3 regions of the Halomonas citrativorans genome follow, and region 2 is predicted to be linked to each of the others. Evidence: predicted binding sites of a transcription regulator. Region 2 holds the regulator's gene; each other region holds the start of a gene.

Region 1 (10,235 bases), on a different contig from region 2:
AAAATCGCACCGATGACCGCGCCATACAGGGTGGCCCGCCCGCCAAGTGCAACCCAGAGTACGATTTCGATGGAGAACAGCGGGGAGAACTCGCTGGGGTTAATGATGCCCACCTGAGGCACGTAAAGCGCACCGGCCAGCCCCGCGATCATCGCGGAAACCACAAACACAAACAGCTGAAAGCGCTCCACCCGGTAGCCGATAAAGCGCGTACGCGCTTCAGCATCCCGTGTGGCCACACACACCCGGCCCAGCTTGCTGGAAACAATCGCCCGGCACAGGATATAGCTCAGCGCGAGTGCGACGCCGGTGGCCAGGAAAAGCCCCAGACGTGTGTCGTTGCTGCGTAGGTTAAAGCCTAAAATCTCGCGAAAATCGGTCAGGCCGTTGTTGCCGCCAAAGCCCATTTCGTTACGAAAGAACGCCAGCATCAGCGCAAAGGTAAGCGCCTGGGTAATAATTGAGAGATACACCCCGGTAACCCGCGAGCGAAACGCCAGAAAGCCGAACACCAGTGCCAGAAGCCCCGGCGCCAGCAGCACCATGGCAAACGAGAACCAGGCCATATCAAAGCCCTGCCAGTACCAGGGCAGGCTGTCCCAGCTCAGGAAAACCATGAAATCCGGCAGCTCCGGGTGGCCGTAGGTGCCCCGGTCACCAATCTGGCGCATCAGGTACATGCCCATGGCATAGCCTCCAATGGCAAAAAATGCGCCGTGGCCCAGGCTTAAAATGCCCAGATAACCCCACACCAGATCCACCGCAACGGCAAGCAGCGCATAGCTTAAGTACTTGCCGAACAGGTTAACCGTGTAGGCGTTAACGTGCAGCGGGCTACCTTGAGGCACCACGGTATGCAGCACCGTGACGAGCAGCAGCGCAGCCAACAACACGCCCAGGAAAATCTGCGTGGCGCGCTCGCCAAACGGGCGGGTGAGCCAAAACTGGCTTGATGGTGACGGGGTTGTTGAAAGTGACGGTTTTGAAAAAGATCGTGTCATCATGGGTTAGCCCTCCGCAGCCCGGCCCTTCTGCGGGAAGAGTCCACGCGGGCGTTTTTGAATAAACAGGATGATAAACACCAGTACGATAATCTTGGCCAGCACCGCGCCCGCCCAGGGCTCCAGCACCTGGTTGATCACGCCCAGCGACAGCCCGGCCACCAGCGTCCCCCACAGATTGCCCACACCGCCGAATACCACCACCATGAACGAATCGATGATGTAGTTCTGGCCGAGGTTCGGCCCCACGTTGGTGAGCTGGGAAAGCGCGACCCCGGCAAGCCCGGCAACCCCCGAACCCAGCGCAAACGTCATGATATCCACACGTGTCGCACGGATGCCCATGGAGCGTGCCATGGCGCGGTTCTGGGTCACGGCACGCACTTCAAGCCCCAGGCGCGTGCGGCGCATAATCAGCATCAACGCGGCGAAAACGACCAAGGCAAAGATGAGCACCACCATGCGGTTAATGGTTAGCGACAGCGCATCGTTGATCACCAGCGAGCCGCTCATCCACTCAGGGGTAATCACCGTGCGGTTAAGCGGTGAGATGCCGGTGCGTACCAGCTGCTGCAGAATCAGGCTGATACCGAAAGTGGCGAGCAGCGTTTCCAGCGGGCGGCCTTTCAGAAACTGAATAACGCTGCGCTCAATCGCGACACCCACGAGGGCGGCGACCAGAAAGCCGGCCGGGATGGATAGCACCAGCGCCAGCCCCGGCTGGCCGGGCAATAGCTGCTGCATCATCCAGGTAGTGTAAGCACCCAGCATCATCAGCTCGCCGTGGGCCATGTTGATCACACCCATCACGCCAAAGGTAATCGCCAGACCAATGGCGGCCAGTACCAGTACCGACCCCAGGCTCAAGCCAAAGTAGAGCGTTTCAACCCCACGGTTGATTTTCAGGTTCTGTTCCACGCTGACAAGCGCGGCGCGGGCGGCATCCGCAACTACCGGGTCGTCGCCATTGGCTGCGCGGTTCAGAGCCACCCGAGCACGGGGATGCAGGCTGCCGGTAAGCGCCTCGACGCCGGCCATTTCTCCCTGCTCGGCGCGATAAATCGCCACCGCCTGGCTTAGCCGGGTGCGCACCTGACTATCGTCTTCTTCCAGTATCAGTTCATTGATCGGTTCGACCAGCTCGCTGTCCACTTCGCCCAGCAGTCGAGCGGCGGAGGTGCGGCGGCGTTCCAGATTGGGCGAGTAGAGATCCACCACGGCAATCGCACTGCGCAGCTGGTTACGCAGGGCGTTATTGATGCCCACGCGGTCCAGATCGCGACGTGACATTTCACCCAGCGGTTCATTCGTCAAGGCGTCTGCCACCGGCCACTCGCGGCCACTGTTATCGAGTACGACAACAAATTGACCATCGTCGGCACGCTGCAAGCGGCCATCCAGCAGGGCCTGCAGCCAATCACGGGCGCGCTCGTCGTCGCTTTGTAAAATGGCGGTGATGGCCTCGCCTTTATCGCGGTAAGAATCAACATCCAGTGCGTCAAGAAGCGCAAGCGCAGCGGTATCATTAGGTGAGGAATTGGCGGTGTTTGTTTGTGCCTGCGCGGTGAGGGTGACCCCCAACAGCAGGCAGCAGAGCATCGCCAAGGAAAGGAAACGCCTCATAGGGTTCTTCCTTTGGTTATCCAGGTGAGAAGGTAGCGTGCTCCTTGCCGCGCCGGGGCGCGGCAAGGGAGATGTTTTAGCGCAGTTAATTACTCGGCGAGTGCCGCTTCGGCTTCTTCAGCGGCGGTGCTGCCACCGCACGAGCCGTTCACGACGTTAAAGTTGCCGCACTCCATGGGCTTGCGCCAATCGGCAATCAGATCACGCGAGCCGGGCAGGTAATCAGACCAGGCATCACCCGCTACCGTTGAGGGCGTTTGCCAAACGATGTCGAACTGGCCATTGTCCTGAATTTCACCAATCAGCACTGGCTTGGTGATGTGGTGGTTAGGCATCATCGCCGCATAGCCACCGGAAAGGTTGGGTACGGTCACACCGATGATGGCGTCTTTTACCGAATCGACATCGGTAGTACCCGCTTTACGCACCGCTTCGGCCCACATGTTGAAGCCAATGTAGTGCGCTTCCATGGGGTCATTGGTGACGGTTTCTTCGTCGCCGGTGTAATCGATCCAGGCGTCGATAAAGTCGTAGTTATCGTCGTTATCGACGCTCATAAAGTAGTTCCAGGCAGCCAAGTGGCCCACCAGCGGGCCGGTATCAATACCGGTAAGCTCTTGCTCGCCAACCGAGAAGGCGATAACCGGAATATCGGCGGCGTCGATCCCCTGGTTAGAAAGCTCGGTATAAAACGGCACGTTGGCATCACCGTTAATCGTCGAAATCACGGCGGTCGGTTTGCCCTCTTCACCAAAACGACGGATTTCTGACACGATATTCTGCCAATCGGAGTGGCCGAACGGTGTGTAGTTGACCATGATGTCTTCTTGCGCAATACCGTGCTCATCCTTAAGGAAGGCTTCGAGGATACGGTTAGTGGTGCGCGGATAAACGTAGTCGGTACCGATCAGCGCAAAGCGCTCAATGCCGACTTCATTGATCAGATATTCAACGGCAGGAATGGCCTGCTGATTAGGCGCCGCCCCGGTGTAGAACACGTTTTCTGATGACTCTTCGCCCTCATACTGCACCGGGTAGAACAGCAGGCCGTTTAACTCTTCGACCACCGGCAGCACGGCCTTACGCGATACCGACGTCCAGTTACCGAAAATGACATCAACCTCTTCCTGGGCCAGCAGTTCACGGGCACGTTCGGCAAACAGCGGCCAGTTAGAGGCCGGATCAACCACTACCGCCTCCAGTTGGCGGCCCAACAAGCCCCCAGCGTCATTTTGCTGCTCAATCAGCATCTCGACCGTATCCTTGAGAACGGTTTCACTGATCGCCATGGTGCCGGACAGAGAGTGCAGGATACCGACCTTGATCGGGTCGTCGTTCTGATCGCCGCTTTGGGCAATGGCCTGGGCGCTTGCACCCATCACTGCGGCGGCCAGTAGAGAAGTAATAAAACGGCGAGAAAGGACATTGTGATGTTGTATGGCCACTTGAATCTCCTTGCACCCTTTATAGCTGGGGCTTGTTATGAGGGCTTCGCGACCGAGCTGACTGCCATTACGCGTGATTATTATGGGTACGGCATCGACTCGGTACGTCCACGAGGACTTAGCCACTAGCATTTGCAAGGGGTGCGCCACATTGAAACAAAAGCTAGTATTAACTTTTAAATCAATTGCTTGGATATATTTAAAAAGCTACCATTCTGATCTTTTGCACTGCGGTAGCGCGTCCATGCATTTGCGGCGCACACTTCTTATGCACCAGGACGACGCTTTGCACCAACAGTGCACGTTAAGGCTTCAGATACAAAAAAACGCCCTAGGAAACTCCAGGGCGTTTTGGATTAGAGCTTGAAAGAGCACTTAAAGAAGTACCCAAAAAGTACTTAAAAAAGCACTAAAAAATGCTTATTCGGCAGCCGCTGCCGCCCGCTTACGACGCTTTTTCAACAGCGGTAAGCCAAGCGACAGTAACGCGATTACCAACAGCGAGAGTGAAATCGGCTTATCAATAAACGTCGTCCAGTCACCGCCGGAGATCTGCAGCGCACGGCGCATGGACTCTTCCATGATATTGCCCAGAATCAACGCCAGGATCAGCGGGGCCGCCGGGAAGCCAAACAGGCGCATGCCCAGGCCCAGCAGGCCAAAGCCCAACAGCAGCAGCAGGTCAAACACGCTAAAGCTCATGCCGTAAACGCCGATCATGCAGAAGATTAGAATCAGCGACAGCAGCAGCGGCTTGGGGAGGTCGAGAATTTTGGCAATCAGCGGAATCAGCGGCAGGTTCAAGACCAGCAGGAAGATGTTGCCGATATACATACTGGCTACCACGCCCCAAAACACGTCCGGGCGTTGCTCAAGCATCATCGGGCCAGGTGTAACGCCCATCACCAACAGCGCGCCCAGCAGTACCGCCGTGGTGCCCGAACCCGGTACACCCAACGTCAATAATGGTACAAATGAGCCGGTACACGCCGCATTGTTGGCGGCTTCAGGAGCTGCCACCCCTTTAATGTTGCCCTGACCGAAGGTATTACCATCTTTGGCAATACGCTTTTCCATGCTGTAGCCCAGAAACGAGCCAATAGTGGCGCCAGCACCAGGCAAAACGCCGGTGAAAAAGCCCAGTACCGAACTGCGGCCAACCGGTCCGGCGATCTCTTTCACTTCAGAACGGGTTAGTTTTAGCGAGCCAATCGCATTGCGTGGCGTCTCTTTACCGCCCCCGCCACGCAGCAGCATGTAGAACACCTCAGCGAGCGCAAAAATACCCAGCGCGACCACCAGGAAATCAATGCCGTCAAGCAACTGCGCCGAACCAAAGGTAAAGCGCTCAGTACCAGTTTGCATATCGATGCCGACAATCGAGATCATTACCCCGACAACCGCGGCGATTAAGCCTTTTACCAGCGACTTATCAGACAGCGACACAACGGCGGTCAGGCCCAATACCATCAGGGCAAAATATTCAGCCGGACCAAAGCTAACCGCCACCTTGGAGAGCAACGGAGCCACCAGCATCAAGAAAATGACCGACACCGTGCCGCCCACAAAAGATGAATAGGCGGCTATGGCAAGCGCTTTACCCGCCAGCCCTTTCTTGGCCATGGGATAGCCGTCAAACGAAGTAGCCACCGTGCCCGCCACCCCTGGCGCATTAAGCAGGATGGATGACGTGGAGCCACCGAAAATAGCCCCGTAATAAACTCCCGCCATGAGAATCAAGCCAGAAGATGGCTCCATGGCAAAGGTAATCGGAATCATCAAGGCAAGTGCACTGATGGGGCCTAACCCCGGCAGCATGCCAATAATCGTGCCAGCAAACACGCCGGCAAAAACGTAAGCGATATTGATCGGCTCAAGCGCGATGCCAAAGCCGTACATAAGATTATTCAAGGCATCCATGAGAGTTACCCTCTTAAAGACCTGCTAAAACGGCTTGTTTAGAAAGGCAAAACGCCCGTCGGTAGATACACATCCATGACCCGTGTCATGGTGAGATAGAGGGCTAATACCACTCCCAACGACGTGGCAATGTTGACTATTAGGCGGCGATAGCCGTAGTAGGCAGTCAACCCTACGCATAGCAGCGTGGAAGCCAGGACAAATCCTAACGGCACTAGTAGCAGCGCATACGCTGCAATCGCCAGTGACGTGACAATAACGCGCGCCCAAGGCGTCAGCAGCAGCGGGCCCTGAGTGGCTTCTTCGTCAATCTCATCTGCGCCGGCTATCGCGCCAGGTTTTTCAAAAAACAGAAAGGCCGCCAGCAGCAGCAGAGCGACACCTAATACCTTGGGGAACAGGTCAGAATCGACCGGGCGTGGCAACGGAAACGTAGGCACTTGCCACGCCATGGCCAAATAGGCAGCAGCGAAGAGCGCCAGTACCACCGCCAGCCACTGGTTGGTATTCAATTTAGTCATTGGAATTCTCCGGGAGCACACGCCCAGTCGTTTCGGACAGGGACGTCACGAACAGACGCACCCAGCGGCACATTGGCCGCTGGGATAACACAGCATTGCTCTATAGGGTGTTTATTGGCGCAGCAGGCCAAGGTCGCTCAGCACGCTGCTGAACTGCTCTTGCTGCTCATCAAGGAAGACACCAAATTCTTCGCTGTTCTGATAGGCATCGATCCAACCTAACTGGTCGCTTGCCTGACGCCAGGCATCGGTTTCGAGCATTTCAGCGAACAGATCTTCGTAGTAGGCAACTGCTTCTTCGGGCATATCCGGGGTGCCCATCACGCCACGCCAGATGTCGAAGGTGTAATCGATACCTTGTTCCTGGTAGGTCGGCACGTCAGCTAATCCACCGCCCAGACGCTCTTCGGAAGATACGCCCAGGGCGCGCAGTTGACTGCCCTCACCCAGTTGGCCCACCGACTCACCCGCACCGGTAATGACCGCTTCAATATGCCCGCCCATCAGGTTGGTCATGGCATCGCCACCGCCTGAGAACGGAATATAGTTAATGCTTGAAGCATCAAGGCCAGCTGCCGAAGCAAGGCCTGCGACAGAAATATGATCCATCGAGCCCGGCGCACTGCCGCCGCCCACGCTCAGGCGGGGATTCTCTTTGAGTGCCGCAAACAGATCGTTAAGATCCTGATATTCAGAGTCTGCGGCTACCAGAATGATCGAGTAATCGGTATTGATGCGTGCCACCGGGGTGAAGTCGGTGTGATCGTAGCGCGACGCACCGGCAAGCGGAACCAGAATCACTGGTGGGCTAGTAGCAAACAGTTTGTGTGGGTTACCGCTATCACGAGCGATTTGCGCCCAGGCCACCGCACCACCACCGCCAGGTACGTTGATTGCGGCAAAGTTCTTGTCAGCCAGTTCTTCTTGCTGAATAACACGCGACATGGTGCGCACCAGCGTATCCCAGCCGCCACCCGGGTTGGCGGGGGCAACGAACTCAATCGATTTGCTCGGCGTCCACTCCTGAGCCTGGGCAGTGACACTCATACCCGCCAGAGCGGCCATCGGTAGGGCAATTACGGCTAAGCGCTTCAAGGAAAGCGAGGTCATTTGGCGTTCTCCACATATATATGTTGTTGTGTGGTCCACTGTTATTATTTCGTGGTTACGCCGCGAACGTTAGAAGAGGTCGCCCCTTGCCGACAAGTTTGTGAACATAAAGAACAAAAAGTGCATTGTGAGCGTTTTGTTCATTATGCTCACGCACTGGGTTTATAAATAGGGCTTGTAAATAGAATTTATAATGTGTCCATCCACTCCCGGCCCCGCTCAAGTAGGCGATAGCGGCGCTCGGGACGCCCCACATCGCCATAACCTAGCTCAGCAGCCACGCTCTGCTCGGCGACCAGAAATTCCAGATAGCGGCGGGCAGTCGAGCGGCTTGCGCCCATGGCTTTAGACACCTGCATCGCCGTTAGCGGCAGCGACGAGATCGTCAATGCGTCGATCACGCTGCGCAGCGTTAATCGATCAATCCCCTTGGGCAAACTGCCCACCGGCGTGCGGGGGCTGGCGTCAGGCATCAAGCGTGCCAATACTTGATCCAGCTCATCCTGGTTCATTTCATTTTGATTGGCCAGCGCTTCGCGCTCACGCTGAAAACGCATGAGCGTCTGGTGCATTCGAGAGGCTTCGATGGGCTTGATCAGGTAGTCAAAAACACCACAGCGCAGCGCTTCACCGATGGTGTCGACCTCGCGTGCAGCGGTCACCATCACGATATCCACATGCACATAGTCGCGCCGAATGGCCCATAGAAGCTCTAGCCCCTCTACATCCGGCAGATAGGCATCCAACAAGATCAAATGGATATGGTCAGCATGCTCGGCCATCAGGGCTTTGGCTTCGCTGCCATTGCGCGCCATACCCACTACGTGAAAGGCATCACTTTGCTCAATGAAGGTCTTGTGGATGTCGGCGATGCGAAAATCGTCTTCGACAACCAGAATGCCGTATTGGGTTGCAGGCATGCTCACTCCTTTTACGGGCGTCATTATTATGCTTAGGGCGCATCAGGTTCAGCGCACAGTGAGCGGTCCAGCACTGCAATAAAGCAGGCGCCGCCCAGCTCGCTCTCTTCAAGCGTTACGGCACCACCATGCTGTCGGCAAAGCCTTGCCACCAGCGCCAAGCCGATGCCGCAATGCTTGCCCGCTTTAGTAGAAAAGCCTTCCTGGAACACCGACTCGGCATGCTCGGGGAGTACGCCTGGACCATTATCCTCTACTTCAATCAGCAACTGCTCACCCAAATCAGTGAAAAACAGTCGTACGCTGGGCGCGCTGCTATTAGGGCCGTTAAGCGCGGCGTAACAGGCATTATCCAGCAGGTTACCGACCACACTCATCATGACTTCCTGCCCGGTCGGGGTCAGCGGGCAGGAGAGCGAGCTCTGCTCGTCGATCTCAAGCGTCACGCCCAGTTCACGTGCCCGGGTAAGTTTACCCAACAGTGTACCGCTGAGCACCGTATCGGCGACATTGCGCATCAAGAAACTCATCTGTGCCTGCGCCCGCTCGGTTTCCTGATGAATGAGCGCCAGCGCCTCGTCAATGCGCTCAAGCTGAAGGAGCCCGGAAATGGTATAGAGCTTATTGGAGAACTCATGGGCTTGGGCACGCAACATATCCACATCCCGGCTTGCCTGGGTGAGCGCCTGGGAAAGGTCGATGATTTCCCGACGGCTTCGAAACGTGGCCACCGCGCCTTCGATTTCTCCCTCATGCAGAATGGGCACCCGGTTAACCACCGCCGGGTGGTCACCCAGCCACATCTGCTGATCAAACTCCTGCTCGCCGTGCTTGAGCACTTCCAATAGGCGGGTGTTGGGCACCACATCCTGAATCGGCTGGCCCAGCATGACATGCTCATCGGGCAGATTGAGAAAACGTCTGGCCTGTTGATTCACAAGAGTAATATAGCCATCGCGATTAACCGCCAGGATACCCTCGTGAATGGACTGCAAGATGGCTTCTTTTTCCATTGCCAGCCGGGCGATTTCATAAGGCTCCAGGCCTAGAATCACCTTCTTAAGGTGCTGGGATAACCAATACGCACCGGCAAAGCCCAAAGCAATCATCAGCGCGACGAGCGCCCAGCCGAAGCTGGTGTAACGCGCAACATCCATCTCTACCCGGTCCATCATAAAGCCGACGGAAACGAGTCCGATAATATTGCCCTCTTCATCCCAAATCGGGGTTTTACCGCGCATAGCGGTCCCCAATGTGCCGGTCGCCTCGGACACGTAGGACTGACCATAAATAAGCGCCTGGTCGTTATCCCCGCCCACCATCGCCTCGCCAAGTCGCTCTGTGACAGGGTGTGAATAGCGAATCGACTGCGCATTGCCGACCACCACATAGCGCGCGCCAGTTTCTATACGCACTCGCTCTGCAAGTGGCTGAATGATCAGCGCCGGGTCAGGCGTGGCAAACGCATTTACAATCTGCGGCATGCCCGCCACCGTTTTTGCAACCGCCAATGCCCGCTCGCCCATCTGGTGGCTGATAATCTCTGCTTTGCGGTGATTGAGATATGTACCTTGAGCCAGTAGCATGCCGGCCAGCAGTAACCCCACCAACAGCATTACCTGCAAACGAAAGCTACGTTTATACCAGCGACGTTTCGCACGAGTACGGCGCCAGCGCTGTAATTCAGCTAAGGTA
Region 2 (10,235 bases):
GGCGCGAGGCCGCGGCCCGTACGCTGCGCCGGTTAGGTGCCAAGCGGCCGCCAACTGGCACCTTTCCCATTCTGTTTGATCCTTCGCTGTCTAGTGGTCTGGTTGGGCATTTATTGGGCGCGTTGGCGGGTGGTGCGCTGTATCGCCAATCCTCTTTCTTGTGTGACCGTTTGGGCACGCCGTTATTTCCTGAGTGGTTTAGTCTGGAAGAGCGCCCTATGGAAATAGGAGCGACCGCCAGTACGCCGTTTGATGGAGAAGGTGTACAGACACGTAATAACCGCTTTATCGAACAGGGGCGTATCGCAAGCTATATGCTTTCGTCCTACAGTGCCCGTCGCTTGGGCATGCAAACCACGGGGAATGCTGGCGGTGCCCGCAACGTGCGTTTAGACGCACCCTTGCAGACGCGTGATGCGCTGCTTAAAACGATGGGTCGAGGCATTTGGGTTACCGAACTAATGGGCCAAGGCGTGAACGGCGTAACCGGGGATTACTCGCGTGGTGCGGCGGGCTTCTGGGTCGAGAATGGAGAAATCCAGTATCCGGTTGAAGAATTTACCATCGCTGGAAACCTTGAGCGTATGTTCTCAGGCCTTGTCGGTATCGGAAGTGATATCGATACGCGCGGCAGCATTCATACGGGCAGCTGGTTAGTGGATGCGATGACCGTCGCCGGTAGCTAAAAAAGCCGCACTACTGATCTTCGTCAAAGCGGGCGTCGAACAGCGCTTGGATTGCATCAAGCGCTTGTTCGGCATCCTCGCCTTCCGCACAAATCCGCAGTTGGGTGCCGCAGGGTGCGGCCAGCATCAATAGCGACATGATGTTGGCTGCATCAGCCATTTGCTGCTGTTTATACACCTGTATGCTGGCGGAGTAGTGCTGGCTGCACTTCACCAGTTTTGTGGCGGCGCGGGCATGTAGGCCGCGCTGATTGGTAAGCGTTAAGGTTCTTTCTGGCACCCTGGTTCCTTTTTTCCGAGTGGTGTCATTAGGCATAAGCGTTTACGTAGGGCTGGGCGTCTACTCGGAAAATGGAGGAGCCGTCGGTGGCTCTGCCCGGGTTCCTCGTAGCGTGTATTGCAGCTCCAGTTCTCGGTGACGCAACTGGACTTCGCCGATGAGCGGTGCCAGCTTTTGCGCCAGCTGTTCGGCAATATACACAGAACGGTGCTGCCCGCCGGTACAGCCAATAGCCACCGTCATATAGCTGCGCTGACTATTTTGGTAAGCAGGCAGCCAGCGCTCAAGCATTGCCTGAATATCATGGCTCATCTCTTCGACAATCGGGTAGCCGCGCAGAAACGCAATAATCGTGGCATCACGTCCTGTGTACTGGCGTAGCGTTGGGTCCCAATAAGGGTTGGGCAGGCAGCGTACATCAAAGACTAAATCTGCATCCATGGGTACGCCATGCTTGTAGCCGAACGACTCAAAGGTGAGTGTTAGCTGGTCTTTGCGCTGGTGGGCTACCTGGTCTGAAATGCGCCGACGCAGGTCGTGGACCGATAAGCGTGATGTATCAATCCGCAGGTCGGCCAAATCACGTATTTCGTTGAGCGTCTCTTCCTCTTTCTCTATCGCCTCTTCAAGCGTCATATCACTGTTGCGCGTTAACGGATGGCGTCGCCGTGTCGCAGAATAGCGTTCCAGTAAAATACGTGAATCGGTGGTTAGATAGATAACCTGACAATCTATAGGCCGCGCGCGCAGCTCTTCAAGCAGTGCGGGAAGGCGCTCAAGCGCCGCTGGCAGGTTGCGGGCATCAATACTGACCGCTAGATGCGTGCGCTCACCCTCGTCACGGAGTTCGTCAACCAAAGAACCAAGCAACATGGCGGGGAGATTATCAATGGCGTAATAGCCAATATCTTCCAGCGCTTGTAATGCGATTGATTTGCCAGAGCCAGAGCGGCCGCTAATAATCACCAGTTGCATAGTGGCTCTCTCTGATTGAACGTATAAAAGGGATAACGCATGAAAATGTGTTAGTCGTTATGGGCGATTATGGAGCGGCCTGTTCGCGAATCTTGCCCATTAGCAGGTCAAGCAAATCGTGCTGGCTGCTGGTTTTGCGTAATGCCTGGCGTGTGCTCGCATCATTCATGATGGTGGCCACTTGGCCCAAAAGCGACAAATGCGTGTCGTCAGCCTCTTCGGGAACCAGCAGCACAAAGACGAGGTCGACCGGGTCGCCATCAATAGCATCAAAATCAATAGGTTCTGATAATTTTAAAAAACCCGCAATAGGCGTAACGCAATGTGGGCTGCGCGCATGGGGGATGGCGACGCCGTTACCGATCCCCGTGCTGCCAAGACGTTCCCGGCCGATCAGTCGGCTGAAAACTTCCTGGCTATCCAGACTGGGTGTATTTTGAGCGATAAAGGTGCTGAAAAACTCCAGCACCCGCTTTTTGCTGCCCCCGGGCACGTCGTAAAGTACGCGCTCCGGGGGGAGGATGGTTTCCAACGTCATTGAATTAACGCACGCCAGCGCCTTGGGCGCGAGCTTGTGCTTTTTCCTTGTGCTTAACGAGTTGACGATCAATTTTGTCTGCTAAGGCGTCAATAGCGGCATACATATCGACATCTTCGGCGTCGGCATGTAAGTCGGCGCCTGCCGCATGAAGGGTGCACGCGGCATGTTGGCGCTCCTTCTCAATAGATAAGGTGACTTGTACCGTGGTGATGTGGTCGTAATGACGTTCGATGCGTTCAAGTTTTTCATTAACGTAGTCACGCAAGGCGTCAGTCAGTTCTACATGATGACCCGTGATATTTACTTGCATTGACGTGCTCCTTATCCATCGGACTGAATTTCGATTGTAACCCTTTTTACGGTGTTGCAAAGCCCCTGTCGCGAGTTTTGCCATTTCTCTTGTAACGACTAACGCAAACGACGACGTTCACTTGATGAGGGAATGCCCAGCGACTCACGATATTTCGCCACCGTACGGCGTGCCACTGTGATGCCGCCATCTCCCAGTAATGTCACCAAACGACTGTCCGAAAGAGGTTTGCCGGGAGGCTCATCTTGAATCAACTTTTTAAGCCGGGCGCGAATCGCGGTGCTTGAGTGGCTGTCTGCGCCATCCTGCCCGCTAATTTGGCTTGAGAAAAAGTACTTGAGTTCGAATACGCCCCGTGGGGTATGGATATATTTTTGTGTGGTGACCCGAGAAATGGTTGATTCGTGCATCTCAACCGCCTCGGCAATATCGGCAAGAATCAACGGCTTCATCGCTTCTTCACCGTGCTCTAAAAAACCGATTTGGCGAGTGATAATCTCGCGCCCTACGCGTAGAAGCGTGTCGTTGCGGCTGGACAGGCTTTTGATTAGCCAGCGCGCTTCTTGCAAGTGCTCTTTTAAAAACTGGTTATCCTGACTCTTGTCTGCACGCTTGATTAAGCTGGCGTAGTCGGGCTGGATACGCAGCCGGGGCAGGGCTTCAGGGTTAAGCTCCAGGTGCCAGCCTTCATGGTCATGACGTACGACCAGGTCGGGCGTGATATAGCTATCGTCGGTGACGCCATAAGCGCTGCCTGGGCGTGGGTCCAGGCTTCGGATCAGACCGATCACATCGTCTAGCTGCTCATCGTCCAGGCTTAGGCGGCGCTTTAATAGGCGCATGTCATTTTTGCCCAGCGCTTCAAGAAACTGACGAACCAATCGGCGCGCGGGAACCAGTAGGGGCGTGTCGTCGGGGAGCGTTGCTAGCTGAAGCATCAAACATTCGCGCAAGTCACGGGCGAAGACGCCCGTTGGCTCGAACTGCTGTAAACGCATCAGAATGGTCTCCATCTCTCGCTGGCTGAGACCTTCGATGCTCTGAGCACGTAACCCATCGCGGATATCGTTGAGCGGCTGCGTCAGGTAGCCATTGGCGTCCAGTGCATCAATCAGGCTTTCGGCGATTAGCTGCTCACGAGCCGTAAAGTCGGTCATCGCCAGCTGCCAAAGGAGATGTCCATGCAGGCTTTGTCCCGCGGCCTGGCGTTCAAAATCGGGGCCTTCGCTGCTGCCAGAGCTACCCATGTCCTGGTAAGTATCAGACCAGTCGCTATCGACAGACAGTTCCTCGGGAATGCTTTCTGACCACTCCTCGTCAGGTGTTTCGACGGTCGCCTGCTCGCCGAACTCGTCTTCCTGCTCCAGCATTGGGTTGGCATCCAGTGCCTGCTGAATTTCCTGACGTAGATCCAATGTCGATAGCTGTAGCAGTGCAATCGCTTGCTGCAGCTGAGGTGTCATGGTCAGCTGCGTACCGATACGCAATTGGAGAGAAGCTTTCATGACCATCTGAGAACCACTCGTTAATCGGAAAGCTTCACCCTAGTGCGAGTCATGTTGTTGTGCAAGTGCAATAAGCATGCCACTGATAAAATTTTTACTGCAGATCACTGTTTAGCGGTGAAATTAAATTCATAAGCGAAAATCAGCACCCAGGTAAACTTCCCTCACTTTTTGGTTATCAAGGATAGTCTGAGGGCTGCCGCCAGCAATAATGTGGCCGTCACCGACAATATAGGCGATATCGCAAATATCCAGTGTTTCTCGGACGTTATGATCAGTAATTAGCACGCCAATGTGGCGCTGTTTTAAGGCGCGAATAATGCTCTTGATTTCACCAACCGAGATGGGATCGACACCTGCAAATGGCTCGTCCAGCAAGATAAACGCGGGCTCTGTGGCCAAGGAACGGGCAATTTCGACGCGTCGCCGCTCGCCGCCGGAAAGGCTCATGCCCAGGTTGTCACGGATGTGGGTAATATGAAAGTCGTCAAGCAGGGCCTCAAGCCGCTGCTCTCGTCCTGCCCTGTCCAGATCTTTGCGGGTTTCCAGAATCGCCATAATATTATCCGCAACCGATAGCTTGCGAAAAATAGACGCTTCCTGGGGTAGATAGCCAATGCCGGCCATCGCGCGTTCGTGCATGGGAACGCGGGTTAAGTCTTGCTCGTCGATACGCACCGTACCCGCATCAGACTTCACCAGACCCACAATCATATAAAACGATGTGGTTTTACCCGCGCCGTTAGGGCCGAGCAGGCCTACCACGCTGCCTTGAGCAATCTCCAGGCTAATGTCTTTAACCACGCGGCGGCGCTTATAGCTTTTTGCCAAGTGATTGGCGTAAAGAGTTTTTATGGGCGGTGCTTCCGCAATAGACATGGTTGACTCCTATTGCGCTGGCTGAAGCGTCATACGAATACGCTGCGGCTCGCTACCGTTTACATCGGAGCGTGCCTGCACCACTTCGCGGTCAATGAAGTACTCCAGGCGGCCACCGGTAAACTGATCACCCGCTTGGGTCAGTTCGGCCTGGTCAATAAGCTCTACACGCCGCTCTGCTACGTGATAAACCACGCGGCGTGCCCATCCTTCCATCGGCGCGTCCTGATCATCGAGTTGATTGCGTAGATAGGCGCGCTCTCCGGTGGCAATAGCGCGAGAAAGCTCACCCGCGTCGTTACGGATAATTTCAACGCGATCACCACGTAGCTGCATACTGCCTTGGCGAATATTGACATCGCCTGAATAAACGGCAGTGCCTGCACGCTGATCAAGGTCTAGCTGGTCGGCTTCTACTTCAATGGGGGCTTGGCTTGTCTGGGCCGCTGCCGATAGCGGCACCGCAAGGGCGAAAAGCGCGGTGCGAATAAAAGCGTTCATAGCGACTCCTAAGGATTTTGTGTTGCGGGGGGGTGATGGCCGCGGACGTTATCGGTTAGTCGGACCTGGCTATCATCAAGCCAAACATCCATACGTGATGCGCTCATTCGTTGAGGTGGCTGCTGAAACACGGCGGGCGCCTCACTCCAGACATGACGCGCTACCCCATCATAATGTAATAACTCAGTATCAAGCTGCCAGCCTTCTGTAGGCGCCAGAAGCCGTGCATCACCAGACAGTGTTAGCGCTTGGGTGGCCGTGTTCAGAACGCCTTCGTTGGCGTGAGCGAGCCACTCTCGGTTATCACTATCAAACAGCGTCGCTTCGGGTTGAGTGACTTCGGCCAGGGTGCTTTGTGGTATGTAAACCAATAAAGGCGCGGCCAGCGACTGCTGGATATGCCCTGTTTCACCAAACAGCGTGATCTCGGCATTTTCCAGCACGTGGCCAGGCTCTTCAGCCTGCGCTTCTTCGTCAACGGGCCGGTCTTCCGGGCCGCGTGGGTCCAGCCATACCAGCAGCCCCCCTAAAGCGACCACCAGGGCCGCTAACCCGACGCGTTTCTTGGTTCTTTGAAACATTACACGCGACCATTCAAATACGACTCAAGAACAGTACTCCAGTGGCCCTGCGCTTCAAGTAATGTATCGCAAATTTCACGTACGGCGCCGTGACCACCCAAGCGGTCGGTAATCCAGTCAGCGTGGGTATGCATGTAATCGGGTGCGTTGGGGACCGTAATGCCAACGCCTGCGCGTTTGATAGGCGCAAGATCAGGCAGGTCATCGCCGCAGTAAGCCACCTGGCTTAGGTTCAGATTGAGGCGCTCGCACAGCGCTTTCAAAGTAGTGAGCTTATCTTCGCAGCCCTGGTGGACAAGGTTAATTCCCAGCGCCGCAGCACGCTGGCTCACCATGGGGGAGTCGCGTCCTGTAATTAACGCCACATGAATGCCCACACGTTTAAGCAACTTTAAGCCATGGCCGTCTTGTGTATGGAAGGCTTTGATCTCGATACCGTCGGCCTGAAAGTATAGCCGTCCATCGGTGAGCACACCGTCAACATCAAGGGCAAGTAGTCGCACATGGCGAAGCTGGTCAAGTAGCGCAGTGGGGAGGGCCATAGGGACTCCTTGTCAGTAAACTGTTGGGTAAAATGGTTAGATAACGCCGCTGGCAAGCAAGTCGTGCATATGGAGCGCCCCAATGGGGCGCTGTTCGTCATCGACGACCGCTAGCGCAGTAATACGGCTGTCTTCCATGATGCGCACCGCTTCGGCGGCCAGTAGGTCGGGGCCAATGCGTTTGCCGGGTCGGGTCATTACATCGTCCACGGTTACTTTACGCAGATCATGAAACTGGTCGAGGGTGCGGCGTAAGTCGCCATCGGTATAAACACCTGCAAGTCGCCCTTCGCTGTCGACAACACAGGTAAATCCCAACCCCTGGCGGGTAATCTCCAAGAGCGCATCACGCAGCGGGCTGCCTAGTGCTATCTGCGGCAAGCGTGTGCCGCTATGCATAAGGTCTTTAACGCGCAATAGCAGTCGTTTTCCCAGGCTGCCACCGGGATGCGATAAGGCAAAATCATCAGCGGTAAATCCGCGTGCTTCAAGTAGCGCAACGGCAAGCGCGTCGCCTAGGGCAAGGGCGGCCGTCGTGGAACTTGTGGGGGCCAAGTCCAGAGGGCACGCTTCGCGCTCAACACCGCTGTTCAGGTGAGCATCCGCATGTTTGGCAAGTGTTGAGCCAGGGCGGCCTGTCATGCTAATTAACGGTGTGCCTAGCCGTTTTAACAGAGGCAGTAGCGCCGTCACTTCGGCGGTTTCTCCGGAGTTTGAAAGCGCCAGGACCACGTCGTTGCGTGTAATCATCCCCAGATCGCCGTGGCTAGCTTCGCCAGGGTGAACAAAAAAAGCAGGTGTGCCGGTGCTGGCAAGCGTGGCGGCCAGCTTTCCTGCTATATGGCCAGACTTGCCCATTCCCGTCACGACGACCCGGCCCTGACACGCCAGCATCAATTCACATGCACGGTCGAAGCTTTCATCAAGCTTGCCTTGAAGACCGCCAATGGCGGCTTGTTCTATTTGCAGCGTGCGTAGGGCGCTTTCACGCAACGGGCTAACAGTGGGTGAGGGCTGGGGCATGAACATCTCGTTTTAATAGAAATACAGTGCAAACGTAGTGCGATTAACTGACAAGAATACCATTTTGTGGGCATCTATAAGCATAGCGCTTTAACGGGTTTTTAGGGTGGGTTGGAACGCATGTCTTGCCATAAGTGCCATTGAAGCCAAGCTTGATGTTCGAGAATATTTAGAAAACGCTGTTTTTAAACGGTAGAATATCCAACCGATAAACGCACCCGCTACTATTAAGTAACAATGGGAGTCAACCAACCCATGACAGACGTTCCCTTCATCGAAATTGAAGACGTGCATTTTTCACGTGGGAGCCATGAGATCTTTCGTGGAATCAGCATGATTATTCCTCAGGGTAACGTCACCGCCATTATGGGGCCTAGCGGTACCGGCAAGACAACCTTGCTAAAACTCATTGGTGGTCAGCTAACGCCGGATCGTGGACGTATTATCGTCGATGGCCAGGACGTTCATCGGCTGTCGCGAAAAGCGCTGTTTGCATTGCGTAAACGTATGGGCATGCTGTTTCAAAGCGGCGCTCTGTTTTCTGACCTGGATGTGTTCGAGAACGTCGCGTTTCCCTTGCGCGTCCATACCGACCTGCCCGATGCCATGATTCGAGACCTGGTATTGCTAAAGCTTCAAGCGGTGGGGCTGCGCGGGGCTCGTCATCTAACGCCTGCAGAACTTTCGGGCGGTATGGCCAGGCGCGTGGCGCTGGCTCGGGCAATAGCGTTAGACCCGGAGCTCATTTTGTATGATGAGCCTTTTGTCGGGCAGGATCCTATTTCCATGGGCGTGCTGGTGCAGTTGATTAAACGGCTTAACCAGGCACTAGCGCTTACCTCGGTGGTGGTTTCTCACGATATTAAAGAGACACTAAGCATCGCCGATTATCTCTATCTTCTCGCTGATGGTCAGGTCGTCGCTGAGGGAACGCCGCAAACACTCAATGCCAACCAGGACCCACGCGTTAGCCAGTTCGTTCATGGCGAGCCAGATGGCCCTGTGCCGTTTCACTATCCCGCCGAGACGCTGTATAGCGATATTCTTGGCCCCGTTACCGCGACAAGGGCAGGGTAATGCAGTCGAAATTTGAACAAGGCATCGGCTATATCGCCCGTTTGGGGCGTAAAGGGTGCGATGTAATGGAAGCGCTGGGCCGTGCCGGGCTATTTCTTGGTCAGTCAGCGGTCGGCGTGCCGTCTCGTGAAGGGTGGAGCCTCTGGCTGCGTCAAATGCATTTTGTGGGCGTGCTTTCGCTGGCGATTGTGATCGTATCGGGACTTTTTATTGGCATGGTGCTGGCGCTGCAGGGCTACACTATTTTGGTCGACTTTGGCGCGGAGCAGGCGTTAGGGCAAATGGTTGCGCTTTCCTTGCTGCGGGAATTGGCGCCGGTTGTCGCTGCGCTGCTGTTCGCCGGGCGGGCAGGGTCGGCACTCACCGCTGAGATTGGCTTAATGAAAGCCACCGAGCAGCTAACCAGTATGGAAATGATTGGCGTAGACCCACTGCGTAGAATTATTGCGCCCAGGCTCTGGGCTGGGTTCGTTTCGCTGCCCATTCTAACGGTTGGCTTTAGCGTCGTGGGTATTTGGGGTGGCTACCTGGTCGGTGTGGAGTGGCTTGGCGTTTTTGAAGGCTCTTACTGGAGCAACATGCAGGCCAGCGTATCGTTTATCGGCGATGTAGGTAACGGCATCATCAAGAGTCTTGTCTTTGCCGTCGTTGTTACCTGGATCGCGGTGTTTCAAGGCTATGACTTAATGCCGACGTCTGAAGGGATTTCGCGGGCCACAACGCGTACCGTCGTTTATTCATCGCTTGCAGTATTGGGGCTTGATTTTGTATTAACCGCCGTAATGTTCGGCGGCCTTTAATAGGTGGAGTGGTTTCATGAAACGCAGTAAAACAATGGAATTTGGCGTGGGTCTATTTATGCTGGCGGGGATTGTTGGGCTGATTTTTCTGGGCCTGCGCGTCAGTGGTTTAAGCCTTGCTAGCTCTTCTGAAACGTTTCACCTTGACGCCAATTTCTCCAATATTGGCGGATTAAAGCCGCGCTCTAGAGTCACCATGGCGGGCGTGACCGTTGGGCGCGTGGAGTCGATTGATTTAGATACCGACTGGTTTGACGCTCGGGTCACGCTACGCCTGGATAATGACTTGGAAGGGCAGCTCTCCGAGGACACAACAGCCGCCATTTTAACCTCTGGCCTGTTGGGCGAGCAGTATATTGGCTTAAGCGTGGGTGGCGCCCCTGAAGTGCTTGAAGATGGCGATACCATTCGTGACACCCAGTCTGCGCTGGTGCTTGAAGAACTAATCCAGCAATTTGTATCCAATATGGCGAGTAATTAAACATTCTATTAGTAGAGGTGAATGTAATGCGAAACACGACACTGACGCCGATGC
Region 3 (10,235 bases), on a different contig from region 2:
CCCGAGTAGGAGCATAAAATGCGACGGGATCACTGCCATAAACGGGCTCAAAGGCGTTAATGGGCTGGAAGGCACCGGAAGGCCATGACACGTTGTTTTCGCGCTGCTGATAGTCCACGCCAAAGAGCAGTGTATGCGCCATAGCACCGTTATCAAATCGAGCTTCAAGCTGATTATCGATGGTCCATGCTTCAAGGGACTCGTCGCTGCCGGAGTAATAGCGGGTTAATTCGTTGGAAGCGGGCGATGTCCAGCCAAAGCCATATACCTGATTAAGTACTACGTCCGAATTCAGGTAACGCAGCATCTGACGGCCAGTGACCCGGTCATTAAAGCGGTGCTCAAGCGAGTAGCCGAACATACGCTGGGTGCGCTCGTAGGCGTCGTAATCTTCTTCGCCGTCAAAGAAATTATTGCTGATTTTACGCCCGTTGCGGGGTATTACGGCACCTTCATAAGGTACGCCGGAGTGATAACCGCCTTTCGGTTCATCCTGCAGGTAGGCTTCAACCGTCAGGCTGGTGTCGTCGGTCATGTCCCATGTCAGGCGTGGGGCAATGGCAAAGCGCTGCTCTTCGGCGGGCCCGAACTGGGTGTCCGCACCGCTGGCGATACCCGTTAAGCGAAATGCTATGCGCTGCTGCTCGTCAATCGGCCCGGTTAGGTCGAACGCGGCGCTACGCTGGTTATTGTTGCCCACTTGCAAGCGCAGCTCGCCGCCTTGCTCAAACTCAGGACGCTTGCTGTTCAGCGCTACCATGCCGCCCGGAGAGGCGCGGCCATAGAGCACGGAGGCAGGCCCGCGAACGACTTCGATGCTTTCCAAAAACCAAGGGTCGATACGCATCGAACTGTGGGAGTTAGCATCGCCCATCACTTTCAGGCCATCCAGAAACGTGTTGCTTAAGCTGCCATCGGAAAAACCGCGCAACACTAAATAGTCGAAGCGGTTTGAAGCGCCCACCTGATTGGAGTAAACGCCTGGCGTGTAGTCGGTTGCGCGCTGGACGGTCGTTACGCCACGCTCTTCCATCTGCTGCTGAGTAATGGTTGACACACTTTGCGGGGTCTCGATAAAGGGCGTTTCGACTTTGGTAGCCGCCTGCTGAGCAGTGACGGTGACCGTCGTTAACTGCTGGGCATCATCCGGTGATGGTTGGGCATAGGCAACAGTTACCGAGCCCCCTGCCAAGGCAATGGATAATGCAAGTTGACGATAGTAAAAGCGGTGTGGGCACATAAACATGACAATAAGTCTCTACTGTTTGTAATAATGAGAATTATTGCTTTTTAAGGGCCTGTTGAGCTATGCCATATGCTAAATCAGCTATGCGTAACGCCAGCGTTGGTGGCGCGCATCTTATGCTCTGGCCTTGCCGATTACTTCTGTGGGCGCGATACCGAAGAGGCGCTTAAAGGCTGTCGTAAAATTGGTGGCATGACGGTAGCCGCAAGTATGTGCTGTCTGTTGAACGCTATAGCCTTTTTCCAGATAGCTATAGGCTTGTTGAAGCCGACACTGGCGTAGATGATCAAAAATTGAGCAACCGTAAAGTGCGCTAAATTTCTGCCGCAAGCTGCTGGGGCTCATCGCTGCGCGACGAGCCAGGTCGCTTAGGCAGTAATCGGTCATTGGGTTATTACTTAGCTCTGTATGCAATTGAGCAAGCTGTTCACGTTCACGGGCCTTCATGCCTCGTGCCGATTGAGGCTCCCTGGCAGGCGGCGTGGGTAAGCCGTGCCCAAGAAGCTGTAGGGCAAGCCCTTGCCAAACTAATGAATGCCGCCAGTGATCCAGTGGCGTCTCGCAGGTCGCGCTTAGTTGAGCAAAAAGTGTGGAAGGTGGCGCCCAGGCATGCAGCTGTGGTGCTTGCGCGCTAGGCAACGCGTTAGGAATCGTGGCCAGTACCGCAATATTGAGAGTACGCAGCTGTGGCTGCGCCGGCTGTTCAACAATCAGCGGTGCCTGGGGGGTAAAGTGAACGCAGAACCCCTGCCCCGCGCCGATGGTTAGCCGCTTCTGGCCTTGGGTAATGTCAATCCAGCCCTCTATAACAACGCTTAGAAACCAGGGTATCGTCTGTGTGGAACGTGAGGCGTAGCGTTGGCGTACTTCAAGGTCGGAGAGGGTGAGATGCAGCGCAGAAGAAAGCGGCAAATCACTCACGCTGCCTTGGGCAATCGGGTCGTCAATTCCCTTACCGGCATACAGGTAATCAATACCGAACGTTTGGCCCAGTTGGCTAAGTGTCGATGGCGTTAACGACGTAAAGGTTGGCATCAATAGGGGCCCTGCGGCTTGGTAATCCAGTGATCAACCCAGCGAGAAAACGCCGCCCAAAAGAGCGACGCTTGAAAAGAGGAGCGGTTCGTGGGTTATCCAGAGAACGCGTAAATCATCGTGATCCTACCATCAGTAGATTAAAACGCAATGATAGGTGTTCTCATTTTGGTGGCGGCAGGCGTTACCAGCACTGTGCTTACGTATCGCTTTTCTTATCGTCGTTCAGTGTGCTGCTGGCAGCCGGTTTTGGGGCAGCGGGCGCATCCGTATCGGCGTTGGGCTGAGCGCTTTCAGTGGCCTTAGTGGCGACTGGTAGGTGCTTCTCAGGCTGACTCGCTTCCATCGTAGCTTCCAACTGCGCTACTTGCCTCTCCAGGGCTTCTACCCGCGAACGCGTGCGCTGTAGAACGTCCATCAGGATATCGAAGTCTTCCCGCGATACGAGCTCCAGCCGATCAAAGGCACCACGAACCACCTGTTGAACGCCTTTCTGAATATCTTCCGGCGCTTGTGACGCATTTTGTAAGCGGTCGCCAATCTGTTGTGCCAAACGGCTAATACGATCCTGGGGCGTCATGGTTCTCTCCTTAAATAATGATGCTTTAAAAGTGGGCACTATTTTAAGGATACGCAACCCGCCGCCAGTACGCATGTATTGCGTATGGCATTGGTGCATTTATTCGTTTATCTCGTTGCCCAGTCATGGTGCGCCAACCGTTCGCGTCGGTTCTTTTTTGGTGCAATCGGTTGCGCCCTACGCCTTTCGCGATCTTAGGGTGTGCGTAAAAGCGCCTTATGTTTTGTTAAGTCACTAAAAATTAATAAGAAATTAGCTAATGGCACGGTATGCGCATTAGTAGAGCATCGCCATTTTCAGCGGCAATGCCGCTAGCTATCTAGCAGGACTTATCCAGCAGGAGAGATATGGGATGAAACTCATCACCGCCATCATTAAGCCATTCAAACTTGACGATGTCCGCGAAGCACTGGCCGACAACGGCGTGCAGGGCATTACCGTGACAGAGGTAAAAGGTTTTGGGCGTCAGAAAGGGCATACCGAGCTCTACCGGGGTGCTGAGTACGTGGTCGATTTTCTGCCCAAGGTAAAAGTAGAAGTAGCGGTTGACGATGCGCGCCTGGAAAGCGTGATGGATGCCATTTGTAATGCCGCTAACAGTGGAAAAATCGGCGATGGCAAAGTATTCGTCACGCCGCTCGACGATGTTATCCGAATTCGTACCGGTGAACGCGGCGTTGATGCCGTTTAAACAGGGGCTTACCGGGCTACTTCGTAGTTCAACGGGGAACTAACAAATGAACGAACTGGCTGATCTGAGCTACGCGCTCGACACGTTTTACTTCTTGATGTGCGGTGTATTGGTCATGTGGATGGCCGCAGGCTTCTCCATGCTTGAAGCAGGCATGGTGCGCGCTAAAAACACCGCTGAAATTCTGACGAAAAACATCGCGCTGTTTGCGATTGCCTGCACCATGTATCTGCTGGTGGGGTATCACCTCATGTACTCCAGCGGCGAAGGCGGCTTCTTGCCAAGCCTGGGCTTTCTGCTGGGTACTGAGAACAGCGTCGATTCAGTGCTGGCGGGTGGCGAAGATGCGCCGTACTACTCCATGCGCGCTGATTACTTCTTCCAGGTTGTCTTTGTGGCTACTGCCATGTCGATTGTTTCCGGAGCGGTCGCTGAGCGCATGAAACTATGGGCCTTTTTGGCCTTCGCTGTGGTCATGACCGCCTTTATCTATCCGGTTTCTGGCTACTGGACCTGGGGTGGCGGATGGCTGAGCAGCGTGGGTTACTCGGATTATGCCGGTTCGGGTATTGTTCACATGGCAGGCGCTGCCGCTGCTCTGGCAGGCGTGCTGATTCTGGGGCCGCGTAAAGGCAAGTACGGTAAAGATGGCGCTATCCATGCCATTCCCGGTGCCAACATGCCGTTGGCAACGCTGGGGACGTTCATTTTGTGGATGGGTTGGTTCGGTTTCAACGGTGGCTCTGAGCTAAAAGTCTCGGATATCGAGTCGGCCAACAATGTCGCCCAGGTGTTTGCCAATACCAATGCGGCGGCCGCTGGTGGTGTGATTGCCGCGCTGGTCCTGGCCAAACTGTGGTTCCGTAAAGCGGACCTGACCATGGCGCTTAACGGCGCGCTGGCAGGCCTGGTGGCGATTACCGCTGACCCGCTCTCGCCAACGGCATTAGGTGCCACCATTATCGGTGCGGTGGGCGGTGCCATTGTGGTCGTAGCGATTGTATCGCTTGATAAGCTCAAGCTGGATGATCCGGTCGGTGCAATTTCCGTTCACGGCGTGGCGGGTATTTGGGGGGTATTGGCGGTGCCTATCACCAATGATGGCGCGTCCTTTAGTGCTCAAATGATGGGTATTGCCGGTATCTTCGGTTGGGTATTCCTGACAAGCCTGGTGGTCTGGTTGGTGCTGAAAGCCATCATGGGCATCCGGGTGAGCGAAGAAGAAGAGTATGAAGGCGTGGATATCGCGGAATGTGGTCTTGAAGCCTACCCTGAGTTTAGCGTTAAGAAATAAGCATAATACTAAGCAAGTGAGCTGGCGTGCTCCTTATGGCCTTCCTTTCGAGGAAGGCCTTTTTATTCTCCGCCTGTAGCGGTGTATGCTTAGCACCAGAGGTGGCTGGCTTTCGCCGCACCCAATAGACAAGACAATGGCCACCAAGCTAGAGGATGTCGCAATGAAATTGATCTCAGCCATTATCAAGCCGTTTAAGCTTGATGACGTACGCGAATCGCTCTCCGATATCGGCGTGCAGGGCATTACTGTCACAGAAGTAAAAGGGTTTGGTCGTCAAAAGGGCCACACGGAGCTTTATCGTGGAGCTGAGTACGTGGTGGATTTCCTGCCCAAAGTGAAGCTGGAAGTCGCTGTCGATGACGATATGGTTGAGCAGGTAATTGATGCGATTACCCAAGTCGCCAACACGGGTAAAATCGGCGATGGTAAAATCTTTGTGATGCCGCTTGAGCAGGTCATTCGTATTCGTACCGGCGAAACGGGTAAAGACGCGGTTTAAGCGGGTGAAGGGTGAGTCGTGAGGGATAAGTAGTAAGTCATGAATCAAAGCCCTGCGGAGTATCTCCGCAGGGCTTTTTATCAGCGAGTGACGTATGAGAGGGCAGTGATCAGGTTCGACTATTCACACCTCGCCAATCCATCACTTCTCAACAAACGCACGCTCAATCACGTAGTCACCAGGCTCACCCATGCGCGGTGAGATATTCAACCCCAGCTCATCCAGCAGCGCGCTGGTGTCATCCAGCATTGCGGGGCTGCCACAAATCATGGCGCGGTCCTGGCGCGGGTCGATCGGCGGAAGGCCGGTATCCTCGAAGATTTTACCGCTGCGGATATGGTCGGTTAAGCGACCCATGGTATGGAACTCTTCACGGGTTACCGTGGGGTAATAGACCAGCTTATTGGTGATATCTTCGCCCAGATACTCGTGGGCAGGCAGCTCTTTGGTAATAAAATCAGCGTAGGCCAGCTCAGACACTTCACGCACGCCGTGTACCAGCACGACTTTCTCATAGCGCTCATAGACTTCCGGGTCCTGAATCAGGCTCATAAACGGTGCAAGGCCCGTTCCGGTCGAGAGCATATACAGGTTGCGACCCGGCAGCAGGTCGTCGCACACCAGCGTACCGGTCGGCTTACGGCTGACCATGATTTGATCGCCTACTTTCAGATGCTGTAAGCGTGAGGTCAGCGGGCCATCGGGCACCTTGATGCTGAAAAACTCAAGGTGATCTTCATAGTTCGGGCTGGCGATGGAGTAAGCACGCATTAGCGGTTTGCCGTTCACTTCCAGACCGATCATGACAAACTGGCCGGTTTTAAAGCGCAGGCTGCGCTCACGTGTAGTGCGGAAGCTAAACAGGGTATCGTTCCAGTGGTGAACGCTGAGAACTTCTTCCAGAGCAAACTTACTCATACCAATGTCTCCCTATAGCGATGCTGGCAGGAAATCACAGCATCTATATTCTTTAAAAGAATAAAAAATCATGAAATATGTTGTCATCAATTCTAAGTAAAGGTGGTATATCTGTTAAGCGAATTATATTGATAACACTTATCTTTAAAATCGATATAGGCCCTGTATGCACTATACCCTCCGGCAATTGGAAGTCTTTGTCGCGGTCGCTCAGCACGAGAGCGTCTCGCAAGCGGCGCGTGCGCTGGCCATGTCTCAATCGGCCACCAGCACGGCGCTTGCCGAGCTTGAGCGCCAGTTCGACTGCCAACTGCTTGACCGCATGGGAAAGCGGTTAAAATTAAATGCGCTGGGCTTTCAACTGCTGCCCAAGGCGGTAGCACTGCTTGATCGCGGCGAGGAGATCGAAGAGCTTCTTCGTGGCCAGCAGGGCGTTGGGGCGCTGGACGTGGGGGCCACACTAACCATTGGCAACTACCTGGCAACGCTTCTGATCAGTGATTTTATGCAGCGTTACCCCGGCAGCCGGGTGCGCCTTTCGGTGCGTAATACGCGCCATATTATTGAGGGCGTGCGCCAGCACTCGCTGGATCTGGGCCTGATTGAAGGCCAGTGCGATGACGAAATGATCATCAGCCAGCCTTGGGTTGAGGATGAGCTGTGTGTTTTCTGCTCGCCGCGCCACCCACTGGCGGGAAAAGAGCACCTCGAACTTGAACAGCTGCTGCGCGAAGACTGGATCATGCGTGAAGAGGGGTCAGGCACCCGCATGACACTAGAGCACGCCGCACGCCACCGGCGCAGCCGGTTTAATACGTTGCTGGAGCTGGAGCATACGGAAGGGATTAAGCGGGCGGTAGAGTCGGGGCTTGGCATCGGTTGTGTCTCGCGGCTAGCGCTACGCGATGCCTTCCGGCGAGGAAGCCTGGTACCGCTTCCCACGCCGGAGCTGGATCTAAAGCGTCAGTTCACCTTTATCTGGCACCGCCATAAATACCTCACCACGGGCGTGCGTGAGTTCCTGCGCCTGTGTCGTGAAATGACCGCAGGCGCTAAACGCAGTGACGATATTGAGCTGCCGCCGGTGCCTTAAGTGCTCAATGCTCGGTCACCGCGTTGGGCGAGTGCAATGCCAGGGGCGCTGATGCGTGCTGCGATAATTTAAAGCTGCCAATGGTGGTGGCTAAATGATCGGCCTGCTCTTTTAACTGCTCGGCGGCGGTGGTGGACTCCTCCACCATAGCGGCGTTCTCTTGGGTCATGCGGTCCAGTTCGGCAACCGCGATGTTGACCTGGTTGATACCGTCGCTTTGCTCGCTGGTGGCCGCTCGTATCTCTTCCAGTACGTCCGAGACGCGCGTGATGTGGGCCACAATATCCTTCATGGTGGTCCCCGCATTACGAACAAGCGTAGTGCCGTTATTGACTTTGCTTTGTGAATCTTCAATCAGTTTTTGAATATCGTTGGCCGCTTCGCTGCTGCGCCTGGCAAGCTTGCGTACTTCCTCGGCGACCACTGCAAAACCTCGTCCATGTTCGCCTGCTCGGGCGGCCTCCACAGAGGCATTCAGCGCCAGCAGGTTGGTCTGGAAGGAAATGCTGTTCATCAACGTAACGATATCACCGATTTTATCGGACGCTTGGGTAATATCTTCCATGGTGGTGACTACATTCGCGACCACTTGGCCGCCTTCATTAGCGACTTCAGAGGCGGTTTGCGAGAGCTTGTTGGCTTCTTGAGCCGAGGCAGCGGTGTGCTGTACGGTACTGGTGATCTCTTCAATAGACGCCGACGTTTGCTGCAGGCTGGCCGCGGTGTTGTCGGTGCGGCGGGATAGGTCCTGACCACCCATGGCGATTTCATTCGCTGCATGATGCACCGATACGCTGCTGGTGCGTACATCGATCAACACAGCCTCCATTTTGCCGACAAAACGGTTGAAGGCACCACTTATCTGGGCGACTTCATCACGCCCATGTTCTGGCAGTCGGCGGGTCAGGTCTCCTTCGCCGCTGGCAATATCGTCCAGTGCATCCCGTGCCCGCTCAAGGCCAGAAAAGGTGCGTTTGAGCCACAGGCTTAGCAGCAGCGTCGTCACGGCGATGATGACCAGCAGGGTGATCAGCGAAGAGCTTAGAATGGCGCGCAGGCCAGAGGTCGCTTCATACTCATCAAGCGCGACACCTAGCTCCCAATCGGTACCGGCGATTGATGTTGCAGACAAGCGTTTGGTCTGGCTGCTAACGTCAATAGGCTCCCAGATGCCCCGGGTAGCGCTCAGCCGTTGAAGGGTACTAGGCGTTAAGGCATTGCTGATTTGGCTTAGCGGTTCAAGCGTTAGCGCTGCATCAGGGTGCGCAATCACCGTCTCGCCACCGCTACTTAGAAAAGCGAAGCTTGAGGGGGTGGGTTGAATAGCGTTGACCTGGCTAACCAGATTATCAATCACCACATCACCGCCGATGACACCGTAAAGACGGCCGTCGCGTTTGACCGGTGTTGCGAACGTAACGACCAATTGATTGCTGTTGGCATCCACGTAGGGTAGCGAAACGATAGTGTCATCCTGGGTCACCGCCGTCTGGTACCAGTCGCGCTCGCGTGGGTCGTAATCATCACCGGGTATCCAACCATCGGACGAGAGAAGGCTGCCATCAGGCTGGCCAAAAAACGCCGCCAGAAACCCGCCAGATTCCGCTAGCTGCACCAGCGGCGCGCGCGGGTCGTTATCCATCACCGGCGTGCGCGCTGCCTCCAGCATGGCTACACGGGCGGTCACCCACTCCTCAATGGCCAGCGCGTTACCCTGTGCGATGGATTCGAGCTGTTGGGCGACCTGCTCATCGTTATGAGCTTGTAGGGTCGAATAGTTGACAAAAGCGTTGATGGTTAAGGCCAGAGTGATCACAACCAACGTAATCACCAGAATGCGCAAGCGCAGGGACGACAGCATGAGTAGAGCCTCATTAATAAGGAAGACAAGGGAGAAGGCTTCGTGCATCCATCCAATACGGCGGCGATATAGCAACCTATCGCCGCCTTTGATGGGTTAGTCGGACGAAGAGGGTGGAGACGGCAACTGATGGCGAGAAGAAGTGTTGCTGGCTTCAAGCGTAAAGCCACCGACGAGTGCCGAGAGCCGTTCAGACTGCTCCTTGAGCTGCTCGGCAGCCGTGGTGGACTCTTCTACCAGCGCCGCGTTTTGCTGGGTCATCTGGTCCAGGTCGGTCACCGCGATGCTGACCTGGCTGATACCGTCGCTCTGTTCGCTTGCTGCGGTGCTTATCTCGGCCAGCATTTGGGTGACGCGTGTGACGCTTTCCGCCAACTCATGCATGGCCGTTTCAGCGCCCTTGACCAGCTGGGTGCCGCTTTCCACCTTGCCCGTTGAGGCATGAATGCGCTGGCGGATATCAGCGGCAGCGTCGCTACTGCGAGACGCCAGTTTGCGAACTTCATCGGCCACCACCGCAAACCCACGGCCATGTTCCCCTGCACGTGCTGCTTCTACCGATGCGTTCAAGGCCAGCAGGTTGGTCTGGAAGGCGATGCCGTCAATCACGGTCACAATTTCCTGAATTTCAGCCGACGTCGTGCGAATGTCATCCATGGTGACCACCACCTGCTCAAACGCCGAGTTGGTCCGCGAGGCCAGTTGTGAGGCCGTTTGAGAAAGCCCACTGGCTTCCTGGGACGCACTGGAAGTATGGCCGACGGTGCTGCTGATCTGCTCCATGGCCGAGGACGTTTGTTGCAAGCTGGCCGCGGCCTGGTCGGTGCGCCGTGAAAGGTCCTGGCCGCCCTGGGTAATCTCACTGGCCGCATGGTGAACGGATTCACTGCTGGCGCGTACATCCACCAGTACATCGTGAATCTTGACCGCAAAGGCGTTGAACTGAATGGCAAGTTCGGCGCTTTCATTGCGCCCACGCACTGGTAGGCGTTGGGTTAAGTCGCCATCGCCCGAG

Evidence for each region. Region 2 encodes sigma-54, which starts transcription at its own class of promoters, with help from an activator protein. Its sites were predicted from a motif close to TGGCACNNNNNTTGCTNT; they were not measured.
Region 1: urtA (urea ABC transporter substrate-binding protein) is a predicted target of sigma-54. The motif match lies at 4,201-4,218, and genes of this name have one in related genera.
Region 3: INT20_RS14045 (P-II family nitrogen regulator) is a predicted target of sigma-54. The motif match lies at 3,122-3,139, and genes of this name have one in related genera.

Annotation. Positions count from the first base shown of each region.
Region 1 covers NZ_JABUYX010000025.1:10,904-21,138, reverse strand. The annotation lists gene urtC (urea ABC transporter permease subunit UrtC) at 1-1,001, opposite strand, end outside; gene urtB (urea ABC transporter permease subunit UrtB) at 1,008-2,624, opposite strand; gene urtA (urea ABC transporter substrate-binding protein) at 2,714-4,003, opposite strand; gene INT20_RS15505 (tripartite tricarboxylate transporter permease) at 4,490-5,989, opposite strand; gene INT20_RS15500 (tripartite tricarboxylate transporter TctB family protein) at 6,028-6,510, opposite strand; gene INT20_RS15495 (Bug family tripartite tricarboxylate transporter substrate binding protein) at 6,622-7,620, opposite strand; gene INT20_RS15490 (response regulator) at 7,809-8,540, opposite strand; gene INT20_RS15485 (ATP-binding protein) at 8,573-10,235, opposite strand, start outside.
Region 2 covers NZ_JABUYX010000001.1:188,227-198,461, forward strand. The annotation lists gene pmbA (metalloprotease PmbA) at 1-686, shown strand, start outside; gene INT20_RS00780 (HPr family phosphocarrier protein) at 697-966, opposite strand; gene rapZ (RNase adapter RapZ) at 1,027-1,941, opposite strand; gene INT20_RS00790 (PTS sugar transporter subunit IIA) at 2,009-2,479, opposite strand; gene hpf (ribosome hibernation-promoting factor, HPF/YfiA family) at 2,484-2,792, opposite strand; gene INT20_RS00800 (RNA polymerase factor sigma-54) at 2,891-4,303, opposite strand; gene lptB (LPS export ABC transporter ATP-binding protein) at 4,427-5,176, opposite strand; gene lptA (lipopolysaccharide transport periplasmic protein LptA) at 5,186-5,677, opposite strand; gene lptC (LPS export ABC transporter periplasmic protein LptC) at 5,686-6,258, opposite strand; gene INT20_RS00820 (KdsC family phosphatase) at 6,258-6,800, opposite strand; gene INT20_RS00825 (KpsF/GutQ family sugar-phosphate isomerase) at 6,837-7,823, opposite strand; gene INT20_RS00830 (ABC transporter ATP-binding protein) at 8,079-8,900, shown strand; gene mlaE (lipid asymmetry maintenance ABC transporter permease subunit MlaE) at 8,900-9,700, shown strand; gene mlaD (outer membrane lipid asymmetry maintenance protein MlaD) at 9,717-10,181, shown strand; gene INT20_RS00845 (MlaC/ttg2D family ABC transporter substrate-binding protein) at 10,208-10,235, shown strand, end outside.
Region 3 covers NZ_JABUYX010000018.1:44,536-54,770, reverse strand. The annotation lists gene INT20_RS14060 (TonB-dependent siderophore receptor) at 1-1,246, opposite strand, end outside; gene INT20_RS14055 (helix-turn-helix transcriptional regulator) at 1,361-2,281, opposite strand; gene INT20_RS14050 (accessory factor UbiK family protein) at 2,481-2,861, opposite strand; gene INT20_RS14045 (P-II family nitrogen regulator) at 3,214-3,552, shown strand; gene INT20_RS14040 (ammonium transporter) at 3,599-4,846, shown strand; gene glnK (P-II family nitrogen regulator) at 5,010-5,348, shown strand; gene INT20_RS14030 (ferredoxin--NADP reductase) at 5,490-6,266, opposite strand; gene INT20_RS14025 (LysR family transcriptional regulator) at 6,433-7,359, shown strand; gene INT20_RS14020 (methyl-accepting chemotaxis protein) at 7,364-9,220, opposite strand; gene INT20_RS14015 (methyl-accepting chemotaxis protein) at 9,317-10,235, opposite strand, start outside.